One region of the Massilia suwonensis genome, then DNA from elsewhere that is predicted to be linked to it. Evidence: predicted binding sites of a transcription regulator. Region 1 holds the regulator's gene; the other holds the start of a gene.
The links. The regulator NrdR, encoded in region 1, represses ribonucleotide reductase genes. The targets are predictions, from matches to a motif close to CACNANATNTNGTG.
Positions count from the first base shown of each region.

Region 2: ACFPQ5_RS18585 (ribonucleoside-diphosphate reductase subunit alpha) is a predicted target of NrdR. The motif match lies at 3,130-3,143, and genes of this name have one in related genera.

Region 1 is NZ_JBHSMR010000014.1:260,259-266,165, reverse strand. It holds gene ribD (bifunctional diaminohydroxyphosphoribosylaminopyrimidine deaminase/5-amino-6-(5-phosphoribosylamino)uracil reductase RibD) at 1-327, opposite strand, end outside; gene ACFPQ5_RS21520 (GspH/FimT family pseudopilin) at 344-901, opposite strand; gene ACFPQ5_RS21515 (type IV pilin protein) at 898-1,332, opposite strand; gene ACFPQ5_RS21510 (pilus assembly protein) at 1,352-1,987, opposite strand; gene ACFPQ5_RS21505 (PilW family protein) at 1,995-2,897, opposite strand; gene pilV (type IV pilus modification protein PilV) at 2,894-3,418, opposite strand; gene nrdR (transcriptional regulator NrdR) at 3,534-3,992, opposite strand; gene glyA (serine hydroxymethyltransferase) at 4,101-5,348, opposite strand; ZMP/ZTP riboswitch at 5,449-5,550, opposite strand; gene ACFPQ5_RS21485 (SDR family oxidoreductase) at 5,683-5,907, shown strand, end outside.
Region 2 is NZ_JBHSMR010000013.1:2,344,457-2,350,363, forward strand. It holds gene ACFPQ5_RS18585 (ribonucleoside-diphosphate reductase subunit alpha) at 1-2,900, opposite strand, end outside; gene ACFPQ5_RS18590 (hypothetical protein) at 3,415-3,591, opposite strand; gene ACFPQ5_RS18595 (sigma-54-dependent transcriptional regulator) at 3,594-5,033, opposite strand; gene ACFPQ5_RS18600 (sensor histidine kinase) at 5,047-5,907, opposite strand, start outside.

The sequences.
Region 1 (5,907 bases):
CGGGTCGCCCATCGCCGCCACCACGCGTCCCAGTCCCGCTTCGACCAGGGCTTTCGAGCAGGGCGGCGTGCGGCCATAGTGGCTGCAGGGTTCCAGCGTGACGTAGGCGGTGGCGCCGCGCACGTCGTTTCCGCGTGCGGCAGCGTCGCGCAGGGCCTGGATCTCGGCATGCGCCTGGCCGGCCGGCTGGGTGTGGCCGGCGCCGATGACTTCGTCGTCGCGCACGATCACGCAGCCCACGCGCGGATTCGGCGCGGTGATGTACATGCCCTTCGCAGCCCATTCCAGGGCCAGGGCCATCGCTTCGGTGTCGTTATTGATCTGCACAGTCTTGTTTCGTGTCCTAGCCTGGCGCTTCCGCGCCGTCGCAATTCGTGTCGCGCGCCGGGTTGCAGGCACGCGCCCGCCCCAGCATGTTGATCTTGATCCGGCGGACCGCGCCGCCATGAAACAGCGACAGCGTGCCCCAGCGCGCCGCGCCGCTCGTGCTGCAGCTGCGTCCGGCGCCATTGTAGGCGATGTAATACGGCGCTGCAGGACTCGTGAAGGAGAAGTCGGCACCGAAGCCGGCAGCCAGCGCCTCGTGCACGGCGAGGATGTCGTCGCCGGGGCCAGGCAGGCCGTCGCCGTCGCGGTCGGCGAACACGGTCCAGCCCTGGCGCCAGTCGGCCCCGCCCGCGTCGCGCGGCAGCACGATGACCTGCTCGTTGCGCGCGATCGCCTGCGCCCGCGCCAGGCCGATCGCGCCGAACAGGTCGTTGGTGGCCGCGCGCAGCTGCTGGGCGCGCAGCAGCGCGGCCAAATCGGGCACGGCCACGCCCAGCAGGACGGCGGCGATCGCGGTGACGGTCAGCAGTTCGGGCAGCGAGAAGCCACGCGCCATGGTCAAAGGCGCTTTCATGGCCAGCAGCGGCTTGACGTTCCGCTGGCGCCCTGCGCGCCGCGGCTATCCAGGCTCAGGATCCCGCACTCGGGATCGGTGAAGCGCGCGTCGACGTTCGCCGTCCCCGGACGCGCGCGCAGCCGCACGCAGTCGCGCAGCTCGCTGCCGGGGCAGGCCTCGGCGTCCAGCTCGTAGAAACTGGTGGCGGCGCTGTTGCCCGACCACCAGGGCAGCCCCGCCACCGGCTCTGCCTGCGAAAAGGCGACATAGGTATGGTGGAGCGCGTGGTGCTGCTCCTGGCGCTGCATCGCGCCGATCAGCGCGACCTTGCCCTCCATGCGCCGCGTCTTCGTCAGATAGCCGGCATAGCCAGGCCAGGCGATGCTGGACAGGATGGCGAGGATGAGCAGCACGAGCAGCATTTCGACCAGGGTGAAACCGCGGGACATCGTTTTCTCCTCGATTGGTTCACTTGGATGCGGCCCGGTGCAGCGCGGGCCAGTTGGCAATCTCGCGCCAGCCGAGGCGCCTGGCCGGCGCGGTGCCGGCGGCGCGCCGGTAGTAGCTCTGCAGGACGACGACCGTGGCCGGATCGGCGCCGACGCCGAGCGCGGTGATGCGAAACAGGGGCTCGGATGTCGGCGGCGATGCGGGCAGCAGTTCGACCAGGTAGCGCGGCGCCGCGGCAGGCAAGCTGCCGCTGCCCGTCGGCAGCGTCCGCCCGCTGAAGCGGCCGTATTCGACGCCGGCCTCGCCCTGCAGGTCGGCCGCCTGCCAGGCCGGCGCGGCGCCCGCCGCCGGCTTGCACAGGCCCGTCTTCTCGGCACGGCCGCTGCAGCGCTGATCGAAGGCATCCGCATCGAGCGCCGTGAAAATCGCGGTGCGCGGCGACGCCGGGCCGGCCGCGCCGTCGATGTCGCGCTCGGCGTCGACGAGCGCCGCCTCGGCCGCCGCATGGGCTACCTGGCGGTCGCGTTCGTAGCGCGCCGACTTGGCGCCGGCCAGCGCGGCGCGCGTGCCTGACAAGGACATCATCAGCAGCGCCAGCATCAGGAACAGCATGGTGACGAGCGCCGCGCCGCGCTCCTGTTCAGCGAACTTCATGTCGGGCTCAGGGCTGGGGTGCGCCGACCGCGTACACGGCCGTGAACAGGCGGCGCGCCGGCGCCGGACGGCCGCCATCGAGCTCCGCACGCGTCAGCTGCACGCCCGCATCCGCACTCCCCTGCGCCGCGCCGTAGGCCGCTCCGAAGAGCGCATAAGCATCCGGCTGCACGGGCGCGCTCGATGCCTGCTCACCGTGCAGCAGCAGCGCCACCTGCACGCTGGCGACGCGCTTCCAGGCCGTCTTTTCATTGCGCTCGCCCGGCGCCAGCGCGGCGTCGAGCGCGGCCAGTGCGCTGGCGTTGACGTAGCGATTCGGGATGCCGTCGGTCGGCGTGTCGGTATCGAGCCCATACAGCACCTGGAAGCCGTCGACGCCGGCGACCACCGCGTCGGCGCTCCAGTTGGCCGCGCCCTTGTACTTGCAGCGCAGCTCGGCCAGGCCGTCGCCATTGCGCGCGACATAGAAGATGCTCCAGCCATCCTTCGCCTCGTGCACCGTGAAACCGGCGCAGTCGACCACGCTGCCGTCGCCATCGGGCGCACCGCCGGCGCCGCCATAGCGCACGGCCAGCACGTCGCTGCCGTTGACGGCGCTCGTCACCGGATCGTCGATCCCGAAGCTGGTCTTGACGAGCGAGCGGCTGTCGAGACCCGCGAGCGGCGCCGGCGCGTTCTTGTCGGGCGGGCCGTGGCGTTCCCAGTCGACAAAGGCGCCCTGGCGCACCGCGCGCCCGATCAGCGCCAGCGCATAGCGTCCGCCGTCATCGATGCCGGCCGCGTCTTCGTGAGCGACATAGGCCTTGTTGGCGCTGACCATCAGGACCGCGCCGGCCAGCAGCACGCCGAGGCCGACGGCCAGCGCGACCAGCAGCTCGGCCAGGGTCATACCGCTTTGCCGCGCCTTCATGCCGACACCACCATGACGACGACAGGTGCCGCCGTGGATGCGCCCGGAATATGCCAGCCCAGCTTGACGACCACCGGCGCCCCGGCGCCGCCGGAACAGTTCCACTCGAAGGATTGCAGCGCCGCGTTCCAGCCGCCCGCATCGCGGCAGACGGCGATGCGCCCGCCCGGAAAGGCGCCATGCACGATGCGCGCCGCCTCGTACAGGTCGAAGGCGGCCAGCTGCGCGGGGTCGCAGGCGGTGCCGAAGCATTGGACGGACGGCGCATCAGGCGCGCCGCCGGCGGCATCGTAGTCGAAGCCGAGGTAGGGATTGGATGCGTCGGGCAGCGCCGCATTCACGCGCATGCGCGCCCCAAGCGAAGCGGCCAGCTGCACGGCCTCGGATTCGAGCGCCGCCTGCTGGCGCAGGCGCGCGCTCGACAGCTGGGTGCCGGCCGCACCGGCCACGCCGAGGGCCAGCACGAATAAGGCAACCAGGACTTCGATGAGGGTGAAGCCACCCTGAGACCAGCGCTGCAAGGACCACCTCCACGATTCGAACGCGGGAATTCGCGCGAACCGAGAAGTTAACAGCGCGGCCGAGCGTGCTCCTGCGCTCGCTCAAGCGTGCGCGGGCGGCCCAACAGCGTTTGATTTATTTGCGTGAATGGCCGACTTCGACGAGCGCCTGCTGGAACTCGGCCAGGTCCTTGAAGTCTTTATAGACGGAGGCAAAACGGATGTACGCGATCTCGTCCAGGCGCTTGAGTTCCTGCATCACGAGCTCGCCGACATAGCCGGTATCGACTTCGCGGCGGCCGCTGGTGAGCAGCTTTTCCTCGATCGAGGCGACGGCGGCGTCGATCGCCGCGGCCGGGACCGGGCGCTTGCGCAGGGCCAGCATCAAACTGCCGCGCAGCTTGCTGCTGGCAAATTCGGTGCGGCTGCCGTTTTTCTTGACGATGATCGGCATCGACAGTTCGATGCGTTCGTAGGTGGTGAAGCGCTTGTCGCATTGCACGCAGCGGCGACGGCGGCGGATGGCGTCGCCTTCCTCGGATACGCGCGTATCGAGGACCTGGGTGTCTTCATGCTGGCAAAACGGACATTTCATGGGCGCCGGTGTTACTCAATGATGCTGGCTAATGCAAAGGAACGGCAGCCGGACACCCGGTGCCGTTCCTGAACTCTACTACGTTTGCTACTGAATGGTGATTTCCGCTTACTTCGCGTACACCGGGTACTTGTCGGTCAGCACCTTGACTTCGGCCTTGACGCGCTCGATGGTCGCGGCGTCGTGCGGGTTGTCCAGCACGTCGGCGATCAGGTGGCCGACCTTGACCGCGTCTTCTTCCTTGAAGCCGCGGGTGGTGAAGGCCGGGCTGCCGAGGCGGATGCCCGAGGTCACGAAGGGCTTTTGCGGGTCGTTCGGGATGCCGTTCTTGTTGCAGGTCATGTGTGCCTGGCCCAGGATCGCTTCCGCTTCCTTGCCAGTCAGGCCTTTGGCGCGCAGGTCCACCAGCATCACGTGCGACTCGGTGCGGCCCGAGACGATGCGCAGGCCGCGCTCGGTCAGGGTATTGGCCAGGGCGGCGGCGTTCTTGACCACCTGCTGCTGGTACTCCTTGAACTCGGGCGACAGCGCTTCCTTGAAAGCGACGGCCTTGCCGGCGATCACGTGCATCAGCGGACCGCCCTGGATGCCAGGGAAGATCGCCGAATTGATCTGCTTCTCGTACTCGGCCTTCATCAGGATGATGCCGCCGCGCGGGCCGCGCAGCGATTTGTGGGTGGTCGAGGTGACGAAGTCGGCATGCGGCACCGGGTTCGGGTATTCGCCCGCGGCGATCAGGCCGGCGTAGTGAGCCATGTCGACCATGAAGTAGGCGCCGACTTCCTTGGCGATGCGGGCGAAGCGCTCGAAGTCGATGCGCAGCGCGAAGGCCGAGGCGCCGGCGATGATCATCTTCGGCTTGTGCTCGCGCGCCAGGCGCTCCATGGCTTCGTAATCGATGTCTTCCTGCTCGGTCAGGCCGTAGGAGATGACGTTGAACCATTTACCCGACATGTTCAGCGCCATGCCGTGGGTCAGGTGGCCGCCTTCGGCCAGCGACATGCCCATGATGGTGTCGCCCGGCTTCAGCATGGCGAAGAACACGCCCTGGTTCGCCTGCGAACCCGAGTTCGGCTGGACGTTGGCGGCTTCCGCGCCGAACAGTTCCTTCAGGCGGTCGATCGCCAGCTGCTCGGCGACGTCGACGTATTCGCAGCCGCCGTAATAGCGCTTGCCCGGATAGCCTTCGGCATACTTGTTCGTCAGCTGGGAGCCCTGGGCTTCCATCACGGCCGGCGAGGTGTAGTTCTCGGACGCGATCAGCTCGATGTGATCTTGCTGACGGGTGTTTTCCTTCTGAATGGCGTCCCACAGTTCCGGGTCAACCTTGGCCAGCGTGTGATCTTTTGCAAACATGAACAAAACTCCAATCGATAAGAGAACCGGACAACAGCAGTGTCGGATCGGCGCGCGGCCCAAGAAGCAGCCGGCCGCGCTGCAATACACGCGAACCATTGTCGGCTGCCCAGGCGAACGGCGGATGAAGTCTCACATTCCCCGGTGGGACCCCACCTTTCCCGCACTTGAGGTGCGAGTTTCGCCAGTTATGTGAGACATAAATGGACTCAGGATTGTATGTGAAGTGCCCGTTGAGGGCAAGGAAAGCCCTGCCAGGCTGGCAACATCTTTGAAACTTCAAGCAAGATTGTCGGCTACAATCTTGCAGCATCTGCCACCCGAGGAATCCACCATGATCGTTTTCATCACCGGCGCTTCCGCCGGCTTCGGCGCCGAAATGGCGCGCACCTTCGTCCGCAACGGCCACCAGGTCGTGATGGCCGCTCGCCGCATCGAACGCCTGCAGGCGCTGGCGGCCGAACTGGGCGAATCGGCGCTGCCGGTCGAGATGGACGTGACCGACAAGAAATCGATCGAGGAAGCGCTGGCGATGCTGCCGCAATCCTGGCGCCAGATC
Region 2 (5,907 bases), on a different contig from region 1:
CATTCGTCGAAGCCGGCATCGCCCGGACGCAGGTAGCAGGCCGCGCCTTCCACCACGTCCGGCGTTGCTGCAGGAGCCGCAACCGGGGCCGCAGGCGCCGCGTGACCGGCCGCCAGGCCGCCCGAGACCGGCACCGCGTTCAGGGCGCCGGTGCGGGTGGTCGACTTCTCCATGTGCGTCGCCGCGATGGTGCGCAGGTAGTAGGTCGTCTTCAGGCCGCGCAGCCAGGCCAGTTTATAGGTTTCATCCAGCTTCTTGCCCGAGGCGCCGGCCATGTAGATGTTCAGCGACTGGGCCTGGTCGATCCACTTCTGGCGGCGCGATGCCTGCTCGACCAGCCACTTCGGCTCGACTTCGAAGGCGGTGGCGTAGATGTCGCGCAGGTCTTGCGGCACGCGGTCGATCTTGGAAAGCGAACCGTCGAAGTACTTCAGGTCGGCGATCATGACCTCGTCCCACAGGTCGCGTGCCTTCAGGTCGCGCACCAGGTAGGAGTTGATCTCGGTGAATTCGCCCGACAGGTTCGACTTCACGTACAGGTTCTGGAACGTCGGCTCGATGCAGGCCGAGACGCCGATGATGTTCGAGATCGTCGCGGTCGGGGCGATCGCCACGCAGTTCGAGTTACGCATGCCGAACTGTTTGATACGCTCGCGCACCACGGTCCAGTCCATCGATTCGCTGGTGTCCTGCTCGAGGTAGCCGCCGCGTTCTTCCGCCAGCAGCTTGATCGAGTCTTGCGGCAGGATGCCGCGGTCCCACAGCGAACCGGTGTACGACTCGTAGCGGCCGCGCTCTTCGGCCAGCTCGGTCGAAGCCAGGTAAGCGTAGTAGCAGACGGCTTCCATCGACTTGTCGGCGAATTCCACGGCTTTATCGGACGCGAACGGCACGCGCATCATGTGCAGGCAGTCCTGGTGACCCATGATGCCCATGCCGACCGGACGGTGGCGCAGGTTCGAATTACGGGCCTTTTCGACGGCGTAGTAGTTGATATCGATGACGTTGTCGAGCATGCGCATCGCGGTGCGGATCGTCTTCTGCAGCTTCACGTGGTCCAGGCCATCGCCCTTCATGTGCTGCGGCAGGTTCACCGAACCCAGGTTGCAGACGGCGATTTCGTCGGCGCTGGTGTTCAGGGTGATCTCGGTGCACAGGTTCGACGAGTGCACGACGCCGATGTGCTGCTGCGGCGAACGGATGTTGCACGGATCCTTGAAGGTGATCCATGGGTGGCCGGTTTCGAACAGCATCGACAGCATCTTGCGCCACAGGTCGAGCGCTTCGATCTTCTTGAACACGCGCAGTTCGCCGCGCTCGGCCTTGGCTTCATAGGCCAGGTAGGCTTGTTCGAAGGCCTTGCCGACCAGGTCGTGCAGGTCTGGCGTTTCCGACGGGGTGAACAGGGTCCAGTGGCCCTTTTCCATCACGCGCTTCATGAACAGGTCGGGAATCCAGTTCGCCGTGTTCATGTCGTGGGTGCGGCGGCGGTCGTCGCCGGTGTTCTTGCGCAGGTCGAGGAATTCCTCGATGTCCATGTGCCAGGTTTCCAGGTAGGCGCAGACCGCGCCCTTGCGCTTGCCGCCCTGGTTCACGGCCACTGCCGTGTCGTTGACCACTTTCAGGAACGGGACCACGCCCTGCGACTTGCCGTTGGTGCCCTTGATGCGCGAACCGAGCGCGCGGACCGGGGTCCAGTCGTTGCCCAGGCCGCCGGCGAATTTCGACAGCAGCGCGTTTTCCTTGATGGCGTCGTAGATGCCTTCCAGGTCGTCGCCGACGGTGGTCAGGTAGCACGAGGACAGCTGCGAGCGGCGGGTGCCCGAGTTGAACAGGGTCGGGGTCGAGCTCATGAAGTCAAAGCTCGACAGCAGGTTGTAGAACTCGATGGCGCGCTCTTCGCGCTCGCTTTCGCGCAGGGCCAGGCCCATCGCGACGCGCATGTAGAAGGCCTGCGGCATCTCGATGCGGGTTTCGCGCACGTGCAGGAAGTAGCGGTCGTACAGGGTCTGCAGGCCGATGTAGCCGAATTGCAGGTCGCGGTCGGCGACGATGGCTTTCGCCAGGCGCTCGAGGTCGTAGGTGCCGAGCTGTTCGTCGAGCAATTCGTTGGCGATGCCCTTGGCGATGTACTGTGGGAAGTACGTGACGTATTCGGCGGCGGCCTTGGCTTGCGCGACTTCCTTGCCGAAGACTTCCTTGCGGATCGTGTGCAGCAGAATGCGGGCGGTGACCTGGCTGTAGGCCGGATCGGTTTCCATCAGCGCGCGTGCGGCCAGGATGGCCGACTTGTGCAGTTCTTCGACCGGCACGCCGTCGTACAGGTTGCGCAGGGTCTCGGCGACGATGGCGTCGGCGTCGACGTGCTTTTCCAGGCCGGCGCAGGCGGCGTTGACCAGGGCGTGCACGTCGTTGATGTCCAGCGGCAGGCGCTGGCCGTCCACCACCACGTGGATCTGCGGTGCGGCGACCTGGGCGGTGCCGGCGGCTTCCTTGGCGGCGCGGCGCTCTTCCATCTGCTTGGCGCGGTACAGCACGTAGGCGCGCGCGACATCGTGTTCGCCCGAGCGCATCAGCGACAGTTCCACCTGGTCCTGCACATCTTCGATGTGGAAGGTGCCGCCGTTCGGCTGGCGGCGCATCAGGGCGGCGACGACGTTGTTGGTCAGCTCTTCCACCAGCTCGCGGATGCGGGCCGAGACGGCGCCCTGGCCGCCGGCGACCGCCAGGAAAGCCTTGGTCATGGCGACCGAGATTTTATTCGGCTCGAAGGGCACGACGGCGCCGTTGCGGCGCAGGATGCGGTAGTCGGCGCGGGCGGCCAGTTCGGCGGCGCTGTTCGCGGTGGCCGTTCCTGGTGCCGCGTGCGGGTGGATGGAAATGTCTTGAGAAGTCTGCATGGGGCCTCCAGGAGGGCAGTCGAACTGCCGCCTAATGTTGATCGATCGCCCGCGCACGGGCAGCCTTTTATTTACAAAATGTTCAGGCAAAACGCACCCCTGCCAGCCTGGAGAACCGGGCTGGACAACGCTGCTGCCGATGGATTTAGTTTTGCTTGGAGCAAATATAGGCAACTGTAAACTATTGTTGCCCTGCTACACAAATGTCTTTGATGCTTGAGTCCGCTACCACTAGATCTAGTGCCGTGGTTTGACAATGGACTAATTGTAGTACTTGGTCGGCGCAAGTCGCAAGTGATTAAATTTTCAAATCCGGGTGTTTTTTATGCCCCGAACTCTTGACTTCCCGCCGCTCGACATCGAATGCGCCGTCGCCGGTAAGCGAGCACTAACCTGCTGCTCAAGCCTTGATCAGCCAACCGTGGCCCTGCCCAATCGCAGTGCAGCGCGCACCGTTTTGCACTGGCGAAAAGGCAACGCTTTTTGACAAGATCGGGGTTGAGATGACACAAACTCAGGTCGTGGCGACCGGCGCGGGTGCCGGTGTTGCCGCCGGCACGCAAGCATTGGTACCGGCATCCCACTGCCCGCCCGACTTGCGGCAGGCATCGGCGGCCTTTTCGTGGCGCATCCACATGAAGGCGGCGATCAGGGCGATCGCCAGCGCGGCATAACGTAACAGTTTCGGCATGATCAATTCTCCGGAGCCTGGATATCGAGTTTCTGCATCTGGTAGCGCAGCTGGCGCACGCTGATGCCGAGCAGGCTCGCGGTGCGGGTGCGGTTGAACTGGGTCTGCTGCAGCGCGCGCTGGATGATGTCGCGTTCGACCTGCTCCAGGTAAGCCGGCAGGTTGCTCGGCAGCGAGGCGGGACCGAGCGGCGTAGCTTCCGGCGCGACCGGCGCCGCGGCGGGCATCGGTGGCGCGGCGGCCGGCGTGGGCGGCGTCGCCACGACTGGCGGCGGCTCCACGCGCGCCGTCTCGGCCACGCGGGCAGCCTTCAGCGACAGGTCCTCGACCTGGATCACGCCGTCGTTGGCAAAGGCGAGCGCCCGCTCCAGCACGTTTTCCAGTTCGCGCACATTGCCGGGGAAGGAGTAGGCACGCAGGGCCTCGAGCACGCCCGGCCCGAGCGAGGCGCCGCCGGGACCAGCCAGGCGCGCGAGGATGGCATTGGCCAGCACCGGCAGATCGTCGAGCCGTTCGCGCAGCGGCGGCAGCGCCAGTTCGATCACGTTCAGGCGGTAGAACAAGTCCTGGCGGAAGGCGCCGGTCTCGACGCACTTGGCCAGATCCTTGTGCGTGGCGCTGATGATGCGCACGTCGACCGGTTCCTCGGCCGTGGCGCCGATCTTGCGCACGCGCCGCTCCTGGATCGCGCGCAGCAGTTTCACCTGCATCGCCAGCGGCAAATCCGCCACCTCGTCCAGCATCAGGGTGCCGCCGTTCGCGGCCTGGAAGAAGCCGTCGCGCTCCTCCCCCGCTCCCGTGAAGGCGCCCTTGCGGTGGCCGAAGAATTCGGACTCCATCAGGTTTTCGGGGATCGCGCCGCAGTTCACGGCGACGAAGGGCTTCGCGGCGCGCGAACTCTGGGCGTGGATCTCGCGTGCGGCCAGTTCCTTGCCGGCGCCGGATTCGCCCGTGATCGCGATCGGCGCCATCGAACGCGCCAGGCGTCCGATCTGGGCGCGCAGCGCCTGCATCGCCTGCGAATGGCCGATCAGGCGCGAGCCCGTGCCTCCGCCTGCATCCTGGGCGGCACCCGGGTCCGACAGCTTCAGGGCCGAGCGCACCATCACGCGCAACTCGTCCAGCACCACCGGTTTGGAGACGTAGTCGAAAGCGCCGGCCTTGAGCGCCACCACCGCGTTCTCGGCGCTGCCGAAGGCCGTGATGACGGCGATCGGGGTCTTGCTGGTGCTCGACACTTCGCGCACCAGCTCCAGGCCCAGGCCGTCGGGCAGGCGCATGTCGGTCAGGATCAGGTTATACGCATTGTCGTCGGCCAGGCGGCGCGCTTCGCGCAAGGTCGCCGCGCAATCGACGTCCAGGCCCATTTTCAGGAGCGTGATCTCCAGTAGTTCGCGCAGGTCGGCTTCGTCGTCGACGACCAGGATGCGGGGTGAAGCCATACACTCCTCTATATTAGACAGCAGCCGCCTGCGGCTGGGCGAAGGTGATGACGAAACGGCCGCTGGCCTTGCGCGGGCCGAGCGCGCTCGTATCGAATCGCGATTCGTAATCCAGTTTAGCCCCATTGTTCAGACACAGCTCGCGCGCCAGGTACAGGCCCAAACCGGTGCCCTTGCTCGAGGTCGTATAAAAGGGCTCGAACAGGTGGGCGCGCACCTCCGGCGTGATGCCGGGGCCGTCGTCCTGCACGTGCAGCTCCAGCGTGCCGAAGGCGTCGAGCTCGGGCCAGATGCGGATGCTGGCCGGCTTGCGGCTGGCGTAGCGGATCGCGTTGCCCAGCAAATTGACCAGCACCTCCCGCAGGTGCAGGGCATCGAAGCGCACCTCGATCGCGCCGGCGCCGCCCAGCCACACCATTTCCTCGGGCAGGTCCTGGGTTTCGCAGAATTCGTTCTTCAGCTCCAGCAGGAACGGCGCCAGCTGCACCGGCTCCGCATACGGCTGGGCCTTGCGCGAGAGCTGCAGGATGTCCTCGACCATGCGGTTCACGCGCGCCACGTTGTCGCCGATGATTTTTAAAAGCCGCACCTCGGCCTTGCCATGCAGGTCTTCGGCCAGCAGGGCCGTCGCGTGGCCGATCGCCGACAGCGGGTTCCTCACTTCGTGCGCGATGCTGGCCGTCAGGCGGCCCATCGAGGCCAGTTTCAGTTGCTGCGCCTGGTTTTCGATGGCGCTCACGTCCTGCAGGAAGATCACGCTGCGCGCGGGCGCACCGCCGCCGGCGGCGACACTGGCGAAGCGCAGCTTCAGGTGGGCCGGCTGGTCGCGCCGCGCGCGCAGGCCCCCCTCGCCCACCGCCGTCTCCTGGTAAGG